One region of the Paenibacillus sp. SEL3 genome, then DNA from elsewhere that is predicted to be linked to it. Evidence: riboswitches for the same ligand, from Rfam matches in the RefSeq annotation. Region 1 holds a riboswitch; each other region holds the start of a gene.

The links. Region 1 has a riboswitch for cyclic di-AMP ahead of ACYCS5_RS14910 (G5 domain-containing protein). Riboswitches for the same ligand answer to the same signal wherever they lie in the genome.
Region 2: linked by a shared signal. The riboswitch ahead of ACYCS5_RS21505 (hypothetical protein) and the one ahead of ACYCS5_RS14910 (G5 domain-containing protein) in region 1 are both predicted to bind cyclic di-AMP.
Region 3: linked by a shared signal. The riboswitch ahead of ACYCS5_RS15305 (C40 family peptidase) and the one ahead of ACYCS5_RS14910 (G5 domain-containing protein) in region 1 are both predicted to bind cyclic di-AMP.

The regions. Positions count from the first base shown of each region.
Region 1 is NZ_CM137725.1:3,215,884-3,223,754, forward strand. Features, by position in the region: gene ACYCS5_RS14900 (HD domain-containing protein) at 1-39, shown strand, start outside; gene ACYCS5_RS14905 (TatD family hydrolase) at 82-852, shown strand; cyclic di-AMP (ydaO/yuaA leader) riboswitch at 1,054-1,336, shown strand; gene ACYCS5_RS14910 (G5 domain-containing protein) at 1,608-2,756, shown strand; gene rnmV (ribonuclease M5) at 2,903-3,448, shown strand; gene rsmA (16S rRNA (adenine(1518)-N(6)/adenine(1519)-N(6))-dimethyltransferase RsmA) at 3,456-4,340, shown strand; gene yabG (sporulation peptidase YabG) at 4,396-5,292, shown strand; gene veg (biofilm formation stimulator Veg) at 5,494-5,775, shown strand; gene ACYCS5_RS14935 (small, acid-soluble spore protein, alpha/beta type) at 5,938-6,117, shown strand; gene ispE (4-(cytidine 5'-diphospho)-2-C-methyl-D-erythritol kinase) at 6,262-7,116, shown strand; gene purR (pur operon repressor) at 7,298-7,871, shown strand, end outside.
Region 2 is NZ_CM137725.1:4,664,013-4,671,883, reverse strand. Features, by position in the region: gene kdpC (potassium-transporting ATPase subunit KdpC) at 1-68, opposite strand, end outside; gene kdpB (potassium-transporting ATPase subunit KdpB) at 88-2,118, opposite strand; gene kdpA (potassium-transporting ATPase subunit KdpA) at 2,156-3,832, opposite strand; gene ACYCS5_RS21505 (hypothetical protein) at 4,244-4,639, opposite strand; cyclic di-AMP (ydaO/yuaA leader) riboswitch at 4,755-4,927, opposite strand; gene ACYCS5_RS21500 (glutathione peroxidase) at 5,394-5,879, shown strand; tRNA gene ACYCS5_RS21495 (tRNA-Leu) at 6,026-6,108, opposite strand; gene ACYCS5_RS21490 (hypothetical protein) at 6,451-6,672, shown strand; gene ACYCS5_RS21485 (helix-turn-helix domain-containing protein) at 6,798-7,181, opposite strand; gene ACYCS5_RS21480 (helix-turn-helix domain-containing protein) at 7,275-7,649, opposite strand; gene ACYCS5_RS21475 (MarR family winged helix-turn-helix transcriptional regulator) at 7,835-7,871, opposite strand, start outside.
Region 3 is NZ_CM137725.1:3,320,755-3,328,625, forward strand. Features, by position in the region: gene ACYCS5_RS15290 (hypothetical protein) at 146-439, shown strand; gene ACYCS5_RS15295 (4a-hydroxytetrahydrobiopterin dehydratase) at 557-856, shown strand; gene ACYCS5_RS15300 (GNAT family N-acetyltransferase) at 935-1,441, opposite strand; gene ACYCS5_RS15305 (C40 family peptidase) at 1,744-2,244, opposite strand; cyclic di-AMP (ydaO/yuaA leader) riboswitch at 2,250-2,387, opposite strand; gene ACYCS5_RS15310 (hypothetical protein) at 2,664-3,491, opposite strand; gene ACYCS5_RS15315 (M1 family metallopeptidase) at 3,503-5,515, opposite strand; gene ACYCS5_RS15320 (YwhD family protein) at 5,640-6,146, shown strand; gene ACYCS5_RS15325 (PTS sugar transporter subunit IIA) at 6,585-7,091, shown strand; gene ACYCS5_RS15330 (MBL fold metallo-hydrolase) at 7,192-7,871, opposite strand, start outside.

The DNA.
Region 1 (7,871 bases):
CTTCCTGCCGAAATAAGGAATTATTTTGTCAAAGAATAGACAACTATATAGAAATGTAAGTAAAAAAAGGAGATGTAAACCTTGGATTTGTTCGACACTCATACTCACTTGGATGCGCCACAATTTGACGAAGATCGTGAAGAAGTTATAGCACGTGCTGTCGAATCAGGAGTAACGCGGATGATCAATATCGGATTTAATCGTGAGACCATTCCATCCACCATGAAATTGGCCGAGACGTATGATTTTATTTATGCGGCAGTTGGATGGCACCCGCAGGATGCGATTGCAATGCAAGAGGGCGATTTAGAATGGATTGCATCGTTATGCAGTCATAAGAAGGTCGTAGCCATCGGAGAGATCGGTCTGGATTATTATTGGGATACATCACCGAAGGATGTTCAGCATCGGGTGTTTCGAAATCAAATTGGTCTGGCTCGTGAGCTCAAAATGCCCATTGTTATTCATAACCGGGATGCCCATGAAGATATTGTTAAGATTTTGCGTGAGGAAAAAGCGAGTGAGATTGGCGGAGTCATGCACTCCTTTTCTGGGAGCTGGGAGACAGCCCAAATGGTGCTGGATATGGGATTTCACCTTTCCTTCGGTGGTCCTATTACGTTTAAAAATGCCAAGCAGCCAAAAGAGGTGCTGGCACAGGTGCCACTGGACCGTCTGCTCATTGAAACGGACGCGCCCTACCTGACGCCGCATCCGTTTCGCGGGAAGCGAAATGAGTCTGCGCATGTGAGACTGGTAGCAGAGGCTGCAGCCCAAATTAAGGGGATTACAGTGGAGGAATTAGTGTCAATAACGACCCAAAATGCCTTGGAACGATTTGACATTCAATAAAAAAGCGAAGAAATCGATCAAAATAAAGAGATAGACGAAGCTAATCATGAATTTGTTGCAGGAAACTCGAGAATATTACAATATTTTAACCGAATATTTTGAAAAATGTACTTGAAACCTGCTTTACAACATGCATAGAAACAGGATATCATCTTTTCAGTGAATTGTTGTTTGAATGTAAACATCAACAAGTCATTTCATGAACCAGTCTCGCTGAGTCCCTTTTACAGGGAACGGGGGAACCGATATGGCTTACAGTACGTCCGGCGTATGTGCAAGAAGGGAACGTCCCTTTCGCCAGCCGGCTCGACCTAATTTCTTTTCCCGGATGGGATTGAACAGGTGGAGGAGCCGTATTTCGATTTCTTTCTGGGTCTTCGGGGTGAATGTGAAGGCGACCGCCATGAGCGGTTGACCCAAGCTAGGGCGACTCTCTACGTCCGAACCCGACAGCTAACCCCGTAAGCGTAACAAGAGAGAAGCCATCTCGTGCATGAGTTTTCCCGCATATTCACACATGCCGGAAGCCACGAAAGAGCTCTCTAGTCTCTTTCTTTGGCTTTTTTTGTTGTGAATAAAAGAAAATCTGTCATCATACTGTGGTTAAACAGGGGAGGACAGCATGCCGCGAAGACGGGTACATGGTGCAGGACAGTCGCAGTTTGGGCTTGTCTTGTAGAAAATCTGTTATAGTCACGTCAAATCTCAACTATGTCTTACTCCAGACGGCGGGCTATGTAAGGAGGACGGAGGAAATGGGCATTTTCCAAAAAGAGGAGACCCATGAGTCACGCTCATCCAGCATGTCTTACGTATTGCGTTGGAAGCAAGAGAATGTGCGCCAGGCTGCTTTGGTTGCTATTTTTCTAATCGCGCTAACGATTATGATTTCAATTCTGATGTACACGCAATCTAAAAAACAAGTCTTTTTTGTCATTGATGGCAAGGCATCTGCGGTAGAAACCCGGGAATCCAAGCTTCAAGATTTGCTGAGCGAGCATTCCATTTCACTTCAGCCGCATGATACAATTTCTATGCCGCTAAATGGAGCAGTACAGGATGGGGACCGCATAGTCATTAAACGTGCCAATCAAGTTAAAGTATCTTCAGGCAATGAGACGAAAAAGCTGTACACAACAGAAAATACAGTAGAAGGTGCCATTCGTACCTCGGGCTATAAATTATCGTCAACGGATAAAGTTTATCCTGCGTTGGATGCCTCTGTTTCGTCTAACATGGACATAAAAATCGTCCGTGTGAAGAAACAGCAGGTCGAACAGAAAAAACAGGTGCCTTATCAGGTCATCAAAACGGCCGATCCAAGTCTTTATAAAGGCGATAATCGGGTCATTCAAAGCGGCAAATCGGGTGTGGTAGTCCAGCACGTTCAAAAGGTATATCATGATGGAAAGTTGGTATCCAAACAGCTGGTTAACAAGGAAGTTGCACAGAACCGTGTGGATAAGGTTATTGCGGTAGGAACGAAGAAAAAGCCGGTCGTTCTTGCTGCTTCCGTCGGTCCCAATGATGCGGTTAAGACAACAACGGTTAGTTCGGGCAGTGCTGTCCGTAAAGCAGGCGTCAATTTTAAATATAGCAAAGTTTTACAAAATGTCTCCATGACGGCGTATTCCTCACAGGAGCCAGGTATCGGTACACGTACTGCATCCGGCACGCGCGTGACGGAAGGTCGTACCATCGCTGTCGATCCGAGTATAATTCCAATCGGCTGGTGGGTGTATATCGAAGGGGTGGGCTTCCGCCGTGCGGAGGATACCGGTGGCGCGATTAAAGGCCACAAAATCGATGTGTATTATGAGAGTTTGAGCCGAGCCAACCAATTTGGTCGTAAGCACGGTAAAACCGTATATGTTATCGGACCGGTAAAGCCTGAAATCAACTAAAACAGGTTGTGTATGTTGAGGGCAATGCGATAGTATTAACAACATAGTTATGCCATGCTAAGAAGAGGATATCCTCTTCTTATTTTGTTTTCAAAAGCAGGGAAAGATAAATATAGCTTGCTGTGTAGCAGTGGAGGGAAATGCAAATGATCAAGGAAGTGATCGTGGTAGAGGGCCGGGATGATACGGTGGCCATTCGCCGCGCTGTTGAAGCGGATACGATAGAAACTGGCGGCTCAGCCATTAATAAAATGACGCTGCGTAAAATTGCATTGGCGCAGGAGCGGCGGGGGGTCATCATTTTAACCGATCCCGATCATGCAGGGGAGCGCATCCGTAAGATTATTGCTTCCAAGGTACCCGGCTGCAAGCAGGCCTTTATACCCGAGGCAGAAGCGACGCGCAAAGGAGATATTGGTGTGGAGAATGCCTCACCGGAAGCGATCAGACACGCTCTCGCACGGGTTCATACGACAGTAGAAGGCGCCGACCCGCTGATTGAGTGGGCGGACCTGATTGATGCTGGACTTATCACCCACCCCAATGCTGCTGCACGCCGTATGGCCTTAGGGAATGTGCTGGGTATTGGTTATTGTAACGGAAAGCAGCTACATAAACGGCTCTCTGTATTTCAGATCAGCCGCGAGGAATTTGCCGGAGCGCTGGCACAAATTGAAAGTGAAGGATTGTGATATCCGTATGACAGGAATTCAAGATATAGCAACACCGCGGCGTACAAAGGAAATTATTCAACGGCACGGTTTTTCGTTCAAAAAGAGTTTGGGACAAAATTTCCTGATTGATCAAAATATTCTCAATAAGATTGTGAATGCTGCCGGATTGGATGAGACGAAGGGCGCACTTGAGATTGGTCCTGGGATTGGCGCTTTGACCGAGAAGCTGGCGCAATCGGCCAAGGTAGTTACCGCTGTTGAGATTGACCAGCGGCTACTGCCAATTCTCGAAGAAGTGTTGGCCCCTTATGAGCATGTGAAGGTACGTCATGGAGACGTGCTGAAGCTGGATTTACGCGAGGTGTTTGCAGCTGATTTTGCAGACGTGAGTAAAGTAAGTGTCGTGGCTAATCTGCCGTATTACGTTACTACACCGATTCTGATGAGGCTACTGGAGGACAAGCTTCCTTTGGAGAATATCGTCGTTATGATCCAAAAAGAAGTGGCTGAGCGTATGGCTGCGTCTCCTGGAACGAAGGATTACGGTAGCCTGAGCATTGCAGTACAATATTACAGCGAACCTGAATTGGTCTGTATTGTACCGAATACAGTATTTATTCCCCAGCCAAATGTGGAGTCTGCAGTCATTCGGTTGCGTGTACGGGAAGCCCCTCCGGTGGAAGTGGTGGATGAGAAGCACTTCTTTGAAGTGGTTCATGCTGCTTTTGCCCAGCGTCGTAAAACGATTTCCAATAACTTAAAAAGCCGATTCTTCACCAAAGAGAACAAGGACACGTTGGAGCCGTTGTTGCAACAAGCTGGTATTGAACCCTCCCGTCGAGGAGAAACGCTAAGTATTGAGGAATTTGCGCGTCTCAGTGCTGTTCTGGTGGAAGCAGGTATATCCTAAGCTGGAACCAAACTGTGCATTCACCCATACGATATACGAGGGGTGATACAGTGTGATGAGTTTAGGAGACTTGGTCGTTCGGAAATCGTACGGCGGAGATGTCACGTTTCGCGTTGAGGACATCCAGCGGGATAAAGCGATCATTAAGGGAATAGAATTTCGGTTGCTGGCCGATTCCCCGGTGAACGATCTGGTCAGAGTGCCTGCAGACCAGATTAGCGGTAAGACTCAGCAGGCTCACATTAAGGCTGGTGAGTCTCTTAATCTGTTGCAACGGGCACGCCAGCAGCAAGCTGCTCGTAGTCAGGCAGCTCTGGTTGGGGACTGGAGTGATCCAGTCGAGTCAACGTATTTTGAAATGCCGGGAAAGGTTCTTCATCTGGATGGAGATCCCGGCTATTTGAAAAAATGTCTCAGTTTATATGAACAGCTCCGTGTTCCTGCAGAGGGACATCACGTTCATGAATCGGCAATGGCGGATACGTTGTACCGGCTGCTTCCCCGTATCCGTCCGGATATTGTAGTGATTACCGGACATGATGGCGTGCTAAAGCAGCCACAGCCTTACGATTTGTACAGCTTGAAAAGTTATAAAAATTCGCAAAATTTTGTGGCGGCAATTCAGGTAGCAAGACAATATGAACGTCATCTGGATTCGCTGACCATTGTAGCGGGGGCGTGCCAGTCCCATTTTGAGGCGCTGCTGCGTGCGGGAGCGAACTTCGCCAGCTCACCAGGGCGTATCCTGATTCACGCGCTGGACCCCGTTTACGTGGCTGCCAAGGCGGCCTTTACTTCGATCCGTGATACGGTGAATATGGGGGACCTGTTTCACCAGACAATCAGCGGCAGTCGCGGAGTGGGTGGAATTGAAACCAGAGGAAGCTATCGCATCGGCCTGCCGAAGCTTGAAAATTTGTCAACGCTTAAAGTAACGCCTTCTGCAATCTAGGATTCAAATGTGCCAATAGGATTGACTTGAACAAAAAGCCTCTGCTTTCAGAGGCTTTTTGTCATTTTTTATATAAATTATTCCTGTTCGCAAAAAATTAAATTGACAACTTATTTTTCGTGTTGTTATAATATTTAGCTCGATTTGACAATCCATCTAAAATTCGTTATAATGGACAAGGAAAGAGGTGGTCGTTAGGCAATGGCTAAAAATACGCTGTTGGAAATCAAACGCAGTCTCGACGCACATGTAGGGCAAAAAATTTTGCTGCGGGCTAACGGCGGACGCCGTAAGACCGTCGAACGAACTGGTGTCTTGGAAGAAACGTACCCTTCTGTTTTTATCGTCAAGCTGGATCAGGAGCAACAGACGTTTAAACGTGTCTCCTACAGCTATGCTGACATCCTTACCGAGTCGGTGGAAGTCAGCGTATATGATCCCGACTCCCATACAAGTGTAGTAGAATATTTTGAAACACCTTAATTCATTTCGTGATTTATACCAGCTTTGCAGGTTTAACGACGGCTTCGTCATTTCAAATGACGGGGCCGTTTTGTATATACAGAGCAGGATGAAGCATGACATCTCTGCACATACTAAGCCGGGAATGATCTTCCTTATTCCATTGCCGAAGGAGGCGTATGTATGAGCCGAAGAAGACGGAGTGTCATGTCGGAGGAGCTAAAGTACGAGCTGGCCAAAGATCTTGGATTTTACGACACGGTCAAGGAAGAAGGCTGGGGAGGCATTAAAGCCAAGGATGCGGGCAATATGGTCAAGCGGGCCATCCAGCTTGCTGAGCAGGCTGCTTCTCGCAAATCGTAGCCATCGGTGGTGCTGATGAAAAGCGGGGATATCCGGGATTAGACCGGGTCATCTCCGCTTTTTTGAACCTCATGACTTGACACGCTGAGTCTGATATAATATGTTAAGCTGTCTTGAGGGAAAAGTTGAAGGTGGGTGAACGCCTTGAAAATATATGAAAAAGCACCGGCGAAAATCAATTTAATGCTTGATGTTCTACGTAAACGGGACGATGGTTATCACGAGGTCGAAATGATTATGACCATGGTCGATCTGTCTGACCGATTGACGATGTCTGAGTTACCGCGTGATACCATTATTATTTCAAGTCAAGCCGGGTACATACCATTGGATGAAAAGAATTTGGCTTTTCAAGCTGCGCGTCTGATCAAAGAACGTTATAACGTGTCTACGGGCGTCCACATCCATCTGGATAAGCATATCCCGGTGGCCGCAGGGTTAGCGGGTGGAAGTAGTGATGCTGCCGCAGCGCTGCGTGGACTGAACAAGCTATGGAAGCTTGGTATCTCGGATGCAGAATTGAGGGTGCTGGGTGCGGAACTGGGCTCAGATGTACCTTTCTGTATTACAGGGGGTACAGCTTTAGCAAGTGGACGCGGAGAACTGCTCAAGCCACTTCCGAATCCGCCACAATGCTGGGTGATCCTTGCGAAGCCGCCGATTAATGTATCGACGGCAGAAGTGTATGGTCGTGTCAAAGCAGATCAGATTGCGCACCACCCGTCTGCCCGCCAGATGGAGCATGCGATCCGTAACGCTTCTTTTACCGATGTATGCAACGCGCTGGGGAATGTACTTGAGGATGTAACACTAAAGCTGTATCCAGAGGTAGAGCATCTCAAAAACTCCATGATCCGCTTAGGAGCAGACGGCGTGCTGATGTCAGGTAGTGGACCTACGGTGTTCGGACTGGTATCGAAGGAAGCCAAAGTGCCACGAATTTACAATGGACTAAGAGGGTTCTGTAAAGATGTGTACGCAGTACGACTTTTGACTTGATTTTAGATGCTTTTTTCTTATTATAGTGGTAATTGTTGTACAAATACGTACGAAGATGATATATTTACTATTAAATATTCGGATTTTACTATATCACTTACATTCCGCCAGCAACCGGCCAGTCCGCCGGTGCTTTACTGTACAAAGCGGGCGGCAGGAGAATAGATCGCGAGGAATTGTTGTGAAAAAACTTAAAAGAAGCTCACGATTGGTGGAAATGACTCAATTTTTGTTGTCACGGCCGCATACGCTGGTGCCTCTTACTCATTTTGCGGATCGCTACGGGGCAGCTAAGTCGTCCATAAGCGAGGATCTGGCCATCATCAAGGAAGTTTTTGAGGATGAGGGCACTGGCGAGCTTCTGACGCTGGCGGGAGCGGCAGGGGGCGTGAAACTGATCCCGAGGCTTTCCAAGCAGCATGCGCTTGCGTTTGCGAACGACCTGTGTGCGCAACTGGAGCAGCCTGACCGCATATTACCGGGAGGATACCTGTATTTGTCCGATTTGCTGGGCCAACCTGCGATGATGAACGAAGCTGGTAAAATATTCGCAACCGCTTTTGCCAATCGTCAGATTGATGTGGTTATGACGGTGGAGACCAAGGGTATTCCACTTGCCTATGCAACCGGAGCACAGCTGAATTTGCCAGTCGTTCTCGTACGGCGTGATCATCAGGTAACAGAAGGCTCGGCTGTAAGTATTAATTATGTTTCAGGATCACAAAAGAGCCTGCATACGATGTCTTTATCCAGAC
Region 2 (7,871 bases), 1.4 Mb from region 1:
CCGCCAGATTCAGCTTTTTCGTGTGCAGCAAATCTGCGTCCAGACATCATCCGATAAAAACCACTCATGTCGTTCACCCTTTCTGCGCTAAATCCACAAATGCACCAGCAAATCAATGGCCTTTATACCGACAAACGGTACGACCATACCGCCCAGACCGTAAATCAGCAAATTCCGTCCCAGCAGGCGATCCGAGCTCATCGGCTTATACTTCACGCCCTTCATGGCCAGCGGAATCAAAAGCGGAATAATAACCGCGTTAAAGATCAACGCCGACAAAATAGCGGACAGCGGGGAGCCAAGCCCCATGACGTTCAAAGCGCCCATTTGTGGAATGGCTAGCATGAACATCGCCGGGATGATGGCAAAATATTTGGCAACATCGTTCGCAATGCTGAACGTTGTCAATGCTCCGCGCGTCATAAGCAGCTGCTTGCCGATCGCGACCACCTCAATAATTTTGGACGGATCGGAATCCAAGTCCACCATATTAGCCGCTTCTTTGGCCGCGACTGTGCCGCTATTCATGGCAAGACCTACATCGGCTTGCGCCAACGCAGGTGCATCATTGGTGCCGTCTCCAGTCATGGCAACCAGCTTACCCTGTTCCTGCTCACGTCGGATAACCGCGATTTTGTCCTCCGGCTTGCTCTCAGCTACAAAGTCGTCCACACCCGCTTCTCGAGCAATTGTAGCTGCTGTCAGCGGATTATCTCCGGTACACATGATCGTACGGATACCCATTTCCCGGAGCTGATCAAACCGTTCCTTCATGCCTGGCTTCACTGTATCCTTTAAATAAATAATACCGTATATCTGATCATCTAGCGCGACTGCCAACGGTGTACCTCCTTCAGAGGCTACCTGATTCGCTTTTTCCTCCAGATCGGCTGGAACACTGCCATTTTGCGATACGACCCATTGCCGAACGGAATCCACTGCGCCCTTGCGTACCTTTCGTCCATCGGCCAGATCCAGACCACTCATCCGGGTCTCCGCCTTGAATTCGATAAAGGTTCCACCTGCCGCCAAGGATTCATCCAACGTATGCTCCTGTTTGCGCATCAACTCGAGAACCGAGCGACCCTCTGGCGTCTCATCCTTCATAGAGCTAGTCGCTGCCCACTTCACTAGCTCTGCCTTCTCCACGCCCTCTACAGGCACGAATTCACTCGCCATCCGGTTCCCGAAGGTGATTGTACCTGTTTTATCCAGAATCATCGTGTTGATATCCCCAGAAGCTTCTACCGCCTTGCCTGACATGGCTAGCACATTAAACTGGGTGACCCGGTCCATACCGGCAATCCCGATGGCTGACAACAGTCCTCCAATCGTGGTTGGAATCAGACAGACTAGCAACGAAATCAGCACAGGAACAGGCAAATCAATGTTAAAATGACGGGCAATCGGCGCTAGCGTAACTACCACAATTAGAAAAATAATCGTCAAGCTAATCAGCAAAGTGTTCAGCGCAATCTCATTCGGCGTTTTTTGCCGCTGAGCGCCTTCCACGAGCGAAATCATTTTATCAATAAATGTCTCGCCCGGCTCTGTCGTAATCCGCACCTTAATCCGGTCACTAACCACTCGCGTTCCGCCGGTTACCGAGCAAAAATCACCACCCGATTCCTTGATGACCGGAGCCGATTCTCCCGTAATTGCAGATTCATCCACCGAAGCCAAACCTTCAATGACCTCACCATCGCTTGGAATCATTTCACCCTGGGAGACAATAACTACGTCCCCCTTACGCAACTCGGTTGAGCTAACCACCTGAATGTCATTTCCGACGAGCTTGTTAGCTTGCGTGTCCTGCTTGGATTTTTTTAAAGAGGCAGCTTGTGCCTTACCCCGCCCCTCCGCGAGCGCTTCGGCAAAGTTGGCAAAAAGCAACGTAAACAACAGAATAACAAACACGGCCAGGTTAAAGCCTATTTCCTTGTCAGTTCCAAAATAACCGGGAAACAGTAACATTAGCAGCACGACCAATGTACCGATCTCCACGACGAACATGACAGGATTTTTCATCATCATCATCGGATTTAATTTTATAAAGCTATCCTTGATCGCATGCTTCAAGATGCTTCTGTCCAGCATGTGTTTGCGTTGTTCCTTCATGGTCAAACACCCCGTTCATCCATTCTCATTTTCTTCTTCACATGGTCAAAAATTCAGCAACAGGTCCCAATACGATGACAGGTAAAAAGGTCAACGCACCAATCAGCAGCACGACTCCGATCAGAATGGCTCCAAATAACTTGTTGTCCGTGCGCAGTGTCCCCGTCGTCACCGGAGTCGGCGCTTTGGCATTCAACGAAGCCGCCACAGCCAACAATGCAATCATAGATACATATCGCCCGAAGAACATAACCATCCCCGTTGTTACATTCCAGAATACGTTGTTATCTGAAATACCTTCAAACCCCGAACCATTATTTGCGGCAGATGACGCATATTCATAGAGCACCTGAGTCAACCCGTGATAGCCAGGGTTAGTGACCGCATCATATCCCCAATGACTCATAAACGCAAGCGCAGTTGGGGCGAGAATGAGAAACGGATGTACCAAAATGGCAATGGCGATCAGCTTCATTTCCTTGCCTTCAATTTTCCTTCCCATAAATTCCGGAGTTCTCCCGACCATCAGTCCGCATATAAACACACCCAGAATCGCATACATCAGCATATTCATCAGCCCGACACCCTTGCCGCCAAAAATGACGTTTAGCATCATTTCTCCCAAAGCAGCCATGCCACCTAGCGGGGTTAGTGTATCATGCATATTATTGACCGAACCTGTCGTTGCCGCTGTTGTGACCGCAGTGAATAAAGCCGATTGTCCAATACCGAAACGAACCTCTTTCCCTTCCATGCTTCCCTGAGAAGCATCCACACCCAGTGTCTGGATTAACGGATTACCTGTCTTCTCAGACACATACGTAATGGATAGAAAAATTAGAAACAATACCATCATGGAGCTAAAAATAATCCAGCCCTGCTTACGATTACGGGCAAACAATCCAAAGGTATACGGCAACGAAGCCGGCATTACCCACATTGCCAAAATTTCCAGCACGTTCGTCCAAGGACTTGGATTCTCAAAAGGATGCGCAGAGTTAGCTCCCGCATAACCGCCTCCGTTCGTCCCCAAATGCTTGATGGACTCCAGAGAAGCAATAGGTCCCATAGAAATTTGCTGTTGTGTTCCGCTAAGCGTCGTAAGATCCGCCGTAGGCTGTAGCGTCTGTGGTATCTTCAATCCCACCAGCACCAGCGTAAGCACAAAGGCCAGCGGCAGGAAAATCCTTATAATAGCTTTAATAAAATCTTGAAAGAAATTGCCCATCCCTTCACCGCGCCGCGTCAATCCTCTCATAAAAGCCGCAGCAACCGAAAAACCGGAAGCAGCCGAAGTGAACATCATCATCGTGACGAACGCCATCTGTGTCAGATACGTAAGCCCGCTTTCTCCGCTATAATGTTGGAGATTCGTATTCGTCATAAAGCTGATTACCGTATTAAAAGCTAGTGATGCTTCCATATTACTGTTTCCAGCCGGATTACCGGGAAGCATTCCCTGTAAACGCAACAGCAAGTAGCTGATTGCCACAAGCACGACGTTCGTAGCAATGAAACTCATAACATACGTAGTCCAACGCATGCTCTCCACTTTCTTCAAGCCTACTACCTTATAAATCAGCTTTTCTGTTCTGCCAAAAATCCGATCCGTCCGATTCGGTTCATTCGAGAATACATGATACATATATGTACCCATTGGCTTTACCAAGAGCAGCAATATAACGATCACAATTCCAATTTGAAGCAGCTCCATCCTCTATTCCTCCTTCAAAATGCTCCTGCGTTTGGAACAACAGACCCGATTAGACCATCTATGAAGTGCACACGTTTGCGAAAACCTGCTACCAATGATGCTTTAATGCTCAGATCTGTTGTTCTTCGCCCGCTCTATCCCTACAAGTGACTAGAACTTTTCAGGGTTCAGGAGTGCGTAGATTAAATACATAAACACAATAGCCGTAAGCCCGAGTATAACGATCATCCTCTTCGTCCTCCTTTAGAGGTCTGCGCATCACACCAGCGTACAAACAGCAGTATCACTCCATAACTCACAGCCATGACGAGCAGCATGTATATATCCATCATGTTTATACCCTCCGTATCGATCCTCAGATCGCCATTCTTATTCCATCATAAAATCATAAAACAACTATGTCATAAGTGCTTATCCGTTCAGCAGAAAACCCACCTCTCCGTTCAATGTGTAGATCACATGGTCCGCTCCCAATCCCCGATAAATTCCTTGTGGATTACAGCCGTGTGTAATAACATAGATCGATTCCGATGTTAGTGGTCGACATATTTGCAGGAAACGGCAAGTCAGATTCAAGCTGTTCTCGAACAAATACACACTACCAATTTCTTTTTTTGGAAAATTCCATTTTCCCGCTTGCATGGTATTGATGCGGACAATGTGCTCCACACCCATTTTTTTGAGCTGTCGTTCCTCCTGGGCGCTATTCGTGAGAACTGCAAACGCCAATTTTTTGAAAATAAGCAATTTCACAAAACTTCTGCCCGCTTCATTCGGTGCAGTGACAATAATTAACCGACCTTCCATCAGTAGCTCCTCTCCCGGTATAAAAAGACAACAAAAAGAAGCCGAAGGAAAAAGGCTTTCCTCCGGCTTCTGACATATCCATGATAAAATAAACCATGGCTGCACACGGCGGTTTGTTGCCTCTCCCTGTACGCTTACGAGGTTAGCTGTCGGATTCGGACGTGAGAGTCGCCCTATTTCTGGCACTTGACCGGAAAATTCACCCCATGAGACACACGGCTTCCAAAGCCGTACAGTCTCGATTGGTTCCCCCGCTTTTGCAACTGCAAAATTCAGCGCTATAGACATTTCGTTGTTGCTTCATTCAAGTTAATTTGAAATTACGTCTTGAATCATACACCCGCGCATGGAAGACTGTAAAGCTCAACTGCAGGGTTATAAATCGGGCTTTAGAGCATAGAAGATTAATAATAACGCTTACAATGCAACTATGCTTCTCACATCTCCTTTAATCTCTGTTTTTCATCCCTTTTTGAAAATGACAAGCATGTCAATATTGGCGTAGGGTAAAGCGTTATTGGCCTTTTTTTGTAAAAAGAGAAGAAAATACGCTATATGTACCAGCTAAACACCGATTGAACCCGCTTTTATAAGAAGAAACACCTTAATTCGCTCCATTTGCGGTGCGATTTACTGTTTTGAGCAAAATACGATTTTACAGCGCCTGAAGGCTTTATACAGCTTTTCCAGGCTTGCAACCCTTCTTTAAATTGTCTAAAATTTAATTGCTGAATATTGAATGAGGAGAGATGCTATGACCGTTTATGAATATGATGCGCAAACCCTGCAAGGGAAACAAATTCCGTTATCCACATTTGAAGGGAACGTTCTTCTTATCGTGAACACTGCCAGCAAATGTGGGTTAACCCCCCAATACAAAGCGCTACAAGAGCTATATGACCAGTATCATGAACAGGGGCTCGAAATTTTGGGATTTCCCAGCAACCAGTTTGCCAAACAAGAGCCAGGTTCCAATGAGGAGATCTCCGAGTTTTGCCAGATCAATTATGGTGTCACCTTTCCGATGTTCGCCAAGACAGATGTCAATGGCGATCAAGCACACCCCTTATTTCGCTACCTGACCCAAACAGCTCCGGGGGTATTAGGGTCCAAAGCGATCAAATGGAATTTCACTAAATTCTTAATTACAAGAGAAGGTAACGTATTTAAGCGCTATGCACCGCAAACCACGCCAGATAAGCTGGCGGGAGATATAGAGAAGCTTTTGCAGCAAAACTGATATTCTTCATTATCACAGTTAATAAACGACCTGTTGCAACCGTGGCTTCCGTGGCTAAAGAATATAACGAAAAATGCTTAATAAAAAAAAGCATCCTTTCACGTAAACCGTGTCAGGATGCTTTTTTAACTAGATCTTGCATATAATGCGGTCGAGAGGACTCGAACCTCCACGGGCGTACGCCCACTACCCCCTCAAGATAGCGTGTCTGCCATTCCACCACGACCGCAAATCATAATGTATTGAGGCAACAGATTTATTATACTCTCTCATCAACTATTTGTAAACAAAAATATTATAATTATTTTAACTTACATATATGAGCGATAATAATACCGTCCTGCATAAAGATAACCGCTTGCTGAACTATGCATTAATGTTGCCCCCTTACGGATTATCAGAACCACCTAGCACTTAACTAAGTAATTAATTTGACGAAATAACGTATTTACGATTGTAAAAACACGTATAAAAGTGTATCATAGTTTCAGATGGTTAATTCTAACATGTTTACTGATGATTATTATAACATACCAATTATTCCGTAAGAATCCGTAAGGGGCGATTTCTTTTGAACAACAAAATGCCTGTCACCTCCTTCGGGTGGGCCATCAAACAACGGCTTGTCGAACTTCGACTGGATCAGAAAACATTTTGTGAGACACACAATATTCCGCCTTCACGCTTGTCCAATCTGATTCACGGCACCCGCAAAGCACAAAGGTACAGAAAACAAGTTGCTGCAATTCTGAACATCGACGATAACGATTATAAGGAGGCATCGCCACTCTAAATCCAACAAGCATTCCAGTTACATACAGGTCATTCCATATCACCAAGAAACCAAATAAACCCGTAAAGCGAACCCCTCCAGTTCGTTTACGGGTTTTCAACCCAGACAATCTTTAGCCAAAAAAATCATTCCGGCTTTGTTTTATCCTTCTCACTTTTTTGCTTACGATATTTCGCAAATTCAACATATTCTAAAATAAAATTCTGTTCTTCCGTCTCAAGATCTTCTGCCTGGCAATTCAATGGCCCCATCACTCCAAAAAAATAAGCAGCCTTCTGCTCCTGAAGTACGCCTTCTCCCGGCTTAATCCCTTTCATTAACCAATCGAGCGATACATTAAAAAAGTCCGAAATCTGAATTAAATGAGTGGTACCCGGCGTTGTTTTCCCCCTTCTCCAATCACCGAGATTCCCTGAACTGATTTTAAGCTTTTCACAAAATGCCTTCTTGGTCATTCCCCGATCTTTAATCAAAGCTTCAATCCGTTGATAAATAGTTTGATCTCCCAAAATGTTTCCCCTCCGAAACAGTAACTTTTTCTGAAATAATTTTCATTTTTCAGCCTTACTCATTAGTAATCCCCATTAAATCCTAAGCAACCATTACCCCATAGTAGAATTGCGCTGGTTTTTCTCTTTACGAAAGCGGGTAAATTCAATATACTCAAGTATAAAATTTCTTTCCGCCTCACTAAGCGGTTCCCCCTGGCAATTCAGTTGCCCTGAAGCGTCAAAAAAATAAGGGTCTTGCGACTCCTTTAGCACCTCACCCTGTATATCTCGACCCAGCATAATCCAGTCCAGACTCGCATCAAAAAAAGAAGCGATTTCAATGAGTTTATTCGTGCCCGGCGTCGTTTTTCCTCTTTTCCAATCCCCGAAGTTCCCTGTACTAATGCCTAACTGCTGGCAGAACGCCTTTTTCGTCATTCCCCGTTCCTTGATGAGTTCCTCGATGCGATGGTAAATAGATTGCATAGAAGTTCCTTCCTCCCTAGCAGGCTCTCAAATAACGATATCATGTTCTCTGTTCCCATTTCAAAGATCACGTATGCTAAAATTACCGAATTATGTATGTTGGTTTCCATTATACCACAACACGCAACAAAAACCGCCTGTTTTCCGAAGAAAGGGCGGTCTTTAAGCCAGTCCACTTACGCCAATCACGTAGCAGAGTTGTCGATTTTAAGTAAAATATGC
Region 3 (7,871 bases), 100 kb from region 1:
CCGCCGGGGTCGTCCTTGCCCCAAGCGCGTCATTACAAGACGGATTATAGTATTTATCGACAAAACTCTCTTTTTTGTTAAGTGCGAATTTCCGGTATAATAAGGTGATTATGTATTGAATGGCGGAACCATTGGAGGAAATGGCATGGGAGTAAAGCATGGACGTGAGTATGAACAAATTTTGAACGATTTGACAGAGGCTGTGGGGCGCATCCCAGATAGCTATGAATTTTTTGAGATGGAAGCAGAAGATTGGGACAGGCTGGACCCGGCGGGACGTCAGGAAGTCAATGAAGCTTTGGCAGAAGACTTATTTTATGCACTGGGTACAGAGCCCACAATCACTGTAGGGAGTGGCGTTGTGATCTATGAGCCGGAGCAGCATCGTATCTATGTACTGATTGGGGACGAGGAGCTGACGTCAGTCCCTTTGATTTGAGGTCCGTCTTATGGATTTATCAACGGGGCCGTGGTAATATGTACACCAATATATCGTAGTTTTGGCCGTATTTAAGCGGTCGAAAGGCTTCCGTATAAACGGGGAGGAGTTCGTAACATGCCTTTTACACAAGAAGAGATTGAAGCACATCTGGAGAAACTGGAGGGCTGGGAGCTGGAGGAAGGACGTTGGATCGTTCGGAAATATAATTTTTCCAGTTTTATGAAAGGGATTGCATTCGTGGATGAAGTTGCCGCTATATCTGAAGCATTCAATCATCATCCATTTATTACGATTGATTACAAGACCGTGACTCTGCGTTTGACCTCTTGGGACGATGGCGGTATTATGGCCGTGGATATTAAGGAAGCCCAACAATATAATGAAGCTTTTGAAAAAATGCGTAGCAGTCATTGAGCTTGTAATGTTCTGTCGTATGATGATAAAAGCGCCTTCGCTATACAACATCGTGGTTGTATGCCGAAGGCGCTTTTATCATAGAACCTGGGTTGGGTGGTCTGGACGATATACCATACAATAAAACGGTTTTTTTCCATCGGGAGTCTGGCGTTCATAGGTATCTGTAAGCTCAAATCCAGCCGCCTTGTAGGCCCGAATAGCACGCCCATTCCAAGTGAGCACCTCTAGATCAATTTCATTCTTCGGGTTGCGTCGTTGGGCTTCCTCTGCAATGGCACGGACAAAATCTGATCCTTTGCCATGTCCGCATCTTTCAGGATGCATGCCAAGACCTAGCCGGGTCACACCGATCATAGGAAAATATTGAGCAAATCCTGTCAGCTTGTTCTCTTCATCCAGTACGGCAACATATTGCTCTTGGCGAAGCGTGGGACTCCCAAATTCGACTTCAAGCGCCTTCATTTGTTCCCAGGGGAGCCAACCGTATATGTTATAAGGTGGATCATAGCGCCACTCACAGATTGCAGCCGCTTGATGCTCGTCCATCGGTACGATCCGATAGTTGGATATTGAGGCCGGCATGTGTTCCATCCTCCTTTTACAGGTGCTTCAATCATTAACAACAGATTGTAGACAAGTCGCAGGGGAATAGCAAGCGTGTTTATTTTATACCCAAGACGGGTATACATTCAATAAGAAGGAATTACTGCTCATATGCTCCCCCAGCGGTGACGGTAAAACCGACGATGTTCGCTAAAATTGAAACCTTTTGAGGTGTCAGTTCGTCAGTAAAGATAATCATTGCTGATGTTGTGGACATAAAAAGCCGCAATTCGATTCCGGCAGAATCAAATTGCGGCTAGAGTTAGCTTGCTGTGCGTTAGTTATTCTACGTTGTCGTCATCAGGAATATCTGAAGCTACAGAATGGTAAGCGTCTGTGCTCATAATTCTTTTTGCACCGACATAGCGGTTAGCGTAATAATTTTCGTTCAGTGAGCTAACTACTACACCACGTGAAGTCGAGGAGTGGGCAAATTTCCCTTCACCTACGAAGATACCTACATGGGAAATGCCTCTTCCTGTGGTGTTGAAGAACACCAGGTCCCCAGGCCTCATTTCATCGCGGGATACAGAAGATCCCATTTTGAATTGTGATCCAGATTGATGCGGAAGTTTAATTCCCAGTTTGTTGAATACATACATTGTGAAGCCGGAGCAATCGAATCCCTCGAGTGTAGTGCCTCCGCTTCTGTAGTTCGTTCCTTTGGCATCTTGGATGACCTGGTCCATCTTGGAGTCTGCAAATGCACTGCCGCCACCGAATGTAAAAGATGTAAAGGCAATGGCAAGACTCATAGCTGCGATCGTTAGCTTCTTCTTCAAAAAAAATATACCCCTTCCAATGCCTGCGAGGTTAGCTTAAGGATTCGGTAGAAGGTTCCCCTATGACCACTCTGTTGCGAGATCAATTCACCCAAACTGGTTCCCCCGCTTCCTAGGTGCCAGGAATTAGGCTTTACTTAAGATGTGCACCTTGGAGAGCAGTATTCACAATAACGATATTTTTGAGATAAAGGTTACAATAAAGATTACAAAGTTGTTACTATCAGTTCACTGCGATTATTGTAACAAAGTCGGCTGGCTTTGGCAAATGTTTCATTGCAAAAAGTTACAAAAAAAATCTGCTCCTAATGTCCCAGGAACAGATCTTGTTAACAGTATTCAGTTATGTGCCGTTTGCGCGGTTATGCATAAAGTTTTTTCGACAGACGGAAATGAAGTGATTAACATAAAGGAAGGGCTTAGCTTCTACTGGAGATATCGGTATGCCATAGTCTGTACTGCGAACTGATATGCCACAGCCTGACCAGACTAGTAACAAAATGATACGATTGTTGGAGAATGAGCGCGAGCATGCCAGTCCAAATCATTGCCACGGTGCCAAATAGACCGAAGACCAGCAGCACACAAGCACCGAGCAAAAGGGATATACCGACAGCTGGGAGAAGCTGGCGAAAGAAGGCGAGCAGGGACGATAGTATGGCGTGACCACCGACAGTGCCTAGTTGCATATACAGGATGCACTGCCGAATGAACCATCCGTATGCCATCCATCCCATGGCATAGGGCAACAAGTGCAGCAGGTAAGAGGGAGATTGAAGCGTACCTGCTACAATAGGGTAGAGTCTCGGTACTACCCAAAAGGCGGGAATCAGCAGCAGTCCCAACTCGATGATGTAATACAACAGCGACGACATGCCATGGCGTTTCATACCTTTGAAAAAGGACAGGCTTTGCGGCTCAGTCGCATCGGTATGCAGGCTTTGATATATTCCGGCTCTAATGAAGGGAGTGATTAGTATGCGTAGTACAGTCGCCCCTAGTAGTATCCACAAATACACATGTACTTCCCGGCTGTCCATCAGAGCAATCTGGCTCTCCATCCAAAACAAGGTCTGTCCCAGCTCGTTTTGACCCTGATCAGGATAACGGAGCAATAGCGGGATAACGGCAGACTGCACCAGTCGATAGAGAAACACCCCCCACAGTAGTCGATACAGAAATAAAATGATAACGATATAGAATCGTATGCGCACCAGCGCCCAGCCCTCTTTTATAACAGTCCGCATCTATAGACACCTCACCATGACAGACTTCCAAGCAGTGTCTCCAACAGCTTGGTTACACTTATACTCCAACGGGTTTGTTGCTTTTCGTCCAATTCGGCTTTTAGGGTATTGTTAATATGCTTGTTCTCCAGTGCAATGGTATATAGGGGATCAAGGGTTACATAGGAAACGGGAGAAGTACTTTTGATCCGAAAAGTTGTGCTTTTGCCCGCACCGTCCCAAGCCTTGAATTTCGTGGTTCCATCCTTGAAGGTAAATTGGACAGGGATCTTGGGATAATCCGCCCCTTTTTTGCTGACCGTCACGACTGCTTCATATCCATTCTCCAGCTTGTGGTTTGTGATGTGATCCACTGAAAAGTCCGCCATCTGGCCGTCATATACATACTGTTCAAAATAGTGGCTCCATGAGCGTCCGGTGACTCTCTCCACGATACGTTGAAAATCCTGTGAGGACGGATGCTTAAATCGGTACGTCTGGACGTAGGTCCGCATAATGCGATCCATTTTTTTCATACCCACCTGACGTTCAATGCCCCGTAGTACCAGCTTGCCTCGAGAGTAGGCATTTTGCGCGTACTCAGCAGCCGAGCCGTACTTCCATGACTCACGGTTTAGCGGCTGTGGGGAGGATACCTGTCCCGATTGTAATGGCAAGTTGGGGGTAAGCCCATATTCTTGCTCCATAAGTCGCTCCTCTGCATAGGAGGTGAAGCCTTCATCCAGCCACGGCTCCTCAAATTCATTATTGGCTACCATTCCATAGAAATATTGATGTCCAATCTCATGAACTAATGTCCGTTCCAGACTATAGCCAGGATTGAGATTACCCGCAGCAGCGGCCGTGATGAGTGTCGGATACTCCATGCCGCCAGCTCCATTGCCTGATTTAGGTGGAACCACGATGGACAGGGTGGAATATGGATAAGGCCCGTACCATTTGCTGTAGTACAAAAGAGCGGCCTTCGCTGCGCTCATATAGCGTCCTTTGAGCTCCTTGTGCGATGGGTCAAGGTAGAGCTTGATTTTGACACCAGGGACTTCAGCAGAAGAAAAGGGTTCTTCTACGGCTACAAAGTTGGGTGAAGCGGACCAGGCAAAATCGTGTACATCATCGGCATAAAATTGATATATTTTTTGGCCGTTCTGTCGGACGGCACCACGGGTGGGAAATCCGGTCGCTGCTACGATATGAGTTTCAGGCACCCGAATCCGTACGCTGTAAATTCCAAAATCGGCATAAAACTCGGAGTTACCATGATACTGGTGGAGGTTCCAGCCCTCCTCGGCGCGTCCACGCTGCCCTGCAGTCTCGTAGACACTGAGCTTCGGGAACCACTGTCCTGCCATTACAAAATCATCTGTCCCACCCATACGAGCAAAGATGGCAGGCAGTTTTACCTCAAACTTCATATATAATGTGATTTCTTCGCCACCTCGTACTGGCTTGGGTAGACGCACCTTCATGAGCGAACGGTCGCCTGCGTTACCGTCATCTGGCTGCACATATTGGATGCGATGCATGAGGGATAAACCGTCTTCTGTTTTTAGTTCAGTCAGCGTCATAGAGCCAAAGCCGTCTTTGGGCATGGTGTCTCCGCGCAGCTTTCCACCGGATTCCTTCATAAAGGTGGTTTCCATGGAAGAGAAGGCGTTCGGGTATAGATGAAGATACAGATCATTCACGGTTTTCTTGCCCGGATGTTTCCAGGTCAGTGTCTCAGTGCCTCGCAAAACCTGTCCCTTTTCCAGAGATACATCAATGTGGTACTCTACCACCCGTTTGCTGAGGATTTCTGTAGCGGGTTGTGGAGGGTTCTTGGGCAGGTCAGGCAGGATGTTTGCCCCTAGAGGCTTGCCCACATTTGGGGCAAGCGCAGACTCAGACAGGGAGCCGTATAGTGGTTGGCCTATGGACTGCGGGTCGGATTGCGATTGGGGCTGCCAGGCAAACCATAACGTCCCTGCGAGGAGACCGAGGGCTAGTGTAGACAATAAAACGATTTTAGTGCGTGCTGGGGTCATACAATGGATACCTCCCGTTGACAAGCATCTACAGCATGTATATGTTTGCTTTCAGGAGATTATTAGTTAAAATATTTATAGTGTAGAATGAGTGTGAAGACGGAAAATGGAGGTCTAGTGACGCATGAGTGAAAATCAGCCGGACGGCAAAAAACAGATTGCACTGAACATTGTCAGTGGCAAGAGTAAACATAAGGGTTTCGGCGCAGGCTCAATTGACCTGAACAGCATGTCACCGGTCATCATTGACCGAGGAGAGGCGAAAATTGATATCGGTGCCATGCATGCCAAAAGTAAAGTAGAACGTGGTATCAAGTTCTCTACGAATAAAGAGGACGTACCGAACGGACGCCAGGTATGGCTCGTATGGGTAGCTGTGGACCGTACAGCCGAAGGACGTATGTACGGCGGCGCCACCGCCTGCGAGATGCTGATTGACGACGAGGCCAAACGCGGCTGGAAAATCCTCGCCGATCACGTCAACCGTATGGATTACGCGCTCAAGCGTCGTTTCATGCTGGAGGATCTCGGCAGCGAAGATAAGGCAGCGCTCAAAAGCCTGCTCATTTCGCATAACGAGGAATGGTGGGACGCTTCGCCTGAGGAATTGAAGCAAGCGCTGGAAGGGTAGGCCAAGCGTTAACACGATTCCAGTGTACACAACTGCTTAAAGAGCAGTCGGCAGTAAGGTTCAGAAGTAGACCGATACCTTGGTTGGGGGCGGTCTACTTCTTTTTCATGTAGGTAAGCAATGCTGAATGAACATGCCAAACATGATCATCAAAGAAATTGCTGGAAAAGTATACTATAAAAAATCTGTTTTTAAGAGATAAAACACTTAAATCCGCAATTTGTTAGAGCACCTCCAAGTTACATGAAAATTATTGTAACAGATATGTAGTTATGAACTGATAGCTCCTTGACATCCTGGAAAGGCATTCACTATAATTCAGATAGAAATCGCTTCCACTCTTCTTTCTATTCATTTTGTGGAACCGGTTCCTTGAAAGATGTAGTTAAGTCCTATTTACTGTTTATGAATGTAATCTCTAAATAAGGTGGCATCGTTATGTTTAAATGGTTGAAAAAGAAGGCGGCTCCTCGTATTGAAGAATTCGAAATGATAGCACCAATCAAAGGAAAAGTGGTTTCCCTGGAGGAGGTTCCAGATCCTGCGTTCTCTACGAAAGCTATGGGGGATGGCATCGCTATTCATCCGTCTGAGGGTAGGGTCACCGCTCCTTTCGCGGGAAAAGTTGCCCATGTCATGGAGAAAAGTAAGCATGCTCTGATTATTGAACATGAATCCGGCGTACAAGTTTTGATACATGTCGGGATTAATACCGTCTCTCTCAAAGGACAAGGGTTTAATCCTCATGTCCAAGTAGGAGATAGCATTAAAGCTGGGCAATTATTGATGGAGTTTGACCTGGATGCGATTCAACAGGGTGGATTGCCTGTAATTACGCCGGTAATCGTTCCAGATGGGCAAGAGATGATTAGCCATGTGGAAATCCTGGAAGGTACATCTGCCTCTCCAGAAGTACCTGTATTAAGAGTTCACTTAAAAGCCTAGTTCTCATTCAAAAAAGACTAACCAGGAATTCCTGGTTAGTCTTTTCTTTAGATGATTCACTGACCAGTCAAGGGGTGGGTACGACCATGTAAATCAAAGGTTAGGATTCATATATTTCAGATATCCGCTGATTACAATTGCCTTCGTACAGCCCTCCATGAAAGCAGACCACTTTTTTAATATCATATGGCAGCAGGTTTTTAAGAGATTCTTTGGCCATATTGAAATCACAGCAATATTGCGGGTCTGGAGCCAGTAATTTGCCGCTTACCACGCGTAGAGCATCTCCTGCAATCAGGGTTTGACTGGATTTATGATAGAAACTTAGGTGTCCTGGTGTATGTCCAGCAGTATCTATAACTACGATCCCCCCACAGAAGGGCAGTTTCTCTCCGGCAACGATGGTGGAGTTTACAATAGCCTTTGGGGGATTTTCAAGTGTACGCCGGAATGCGTGTCTCCACTCTACCGGAACGGATTCGGGCATGGAGCTTACAGCTTGATCTATTGCTTCTGGAGTCAGCTTTATAAGCTGTTTTTCTCCCTGTATATAGGGCTTTTCGATAGAACTGGCTAATACTTGAACTGGGGATGAAGAGGCTCGGACTATATCTGCTAAACTGCCGATATGGTCAAGGTCCTGGTGTGTTATTAATATAGAGGTAAGTTTATGGATTGCTAATCCGGTGTCTAGAATAGCCTCATGTAAAAGTGAGAGTTGCCCGGGGTAAGCCGTATCAACTAAAATCATGTTATCTTCGTCCCACACTAAAGTCGGGT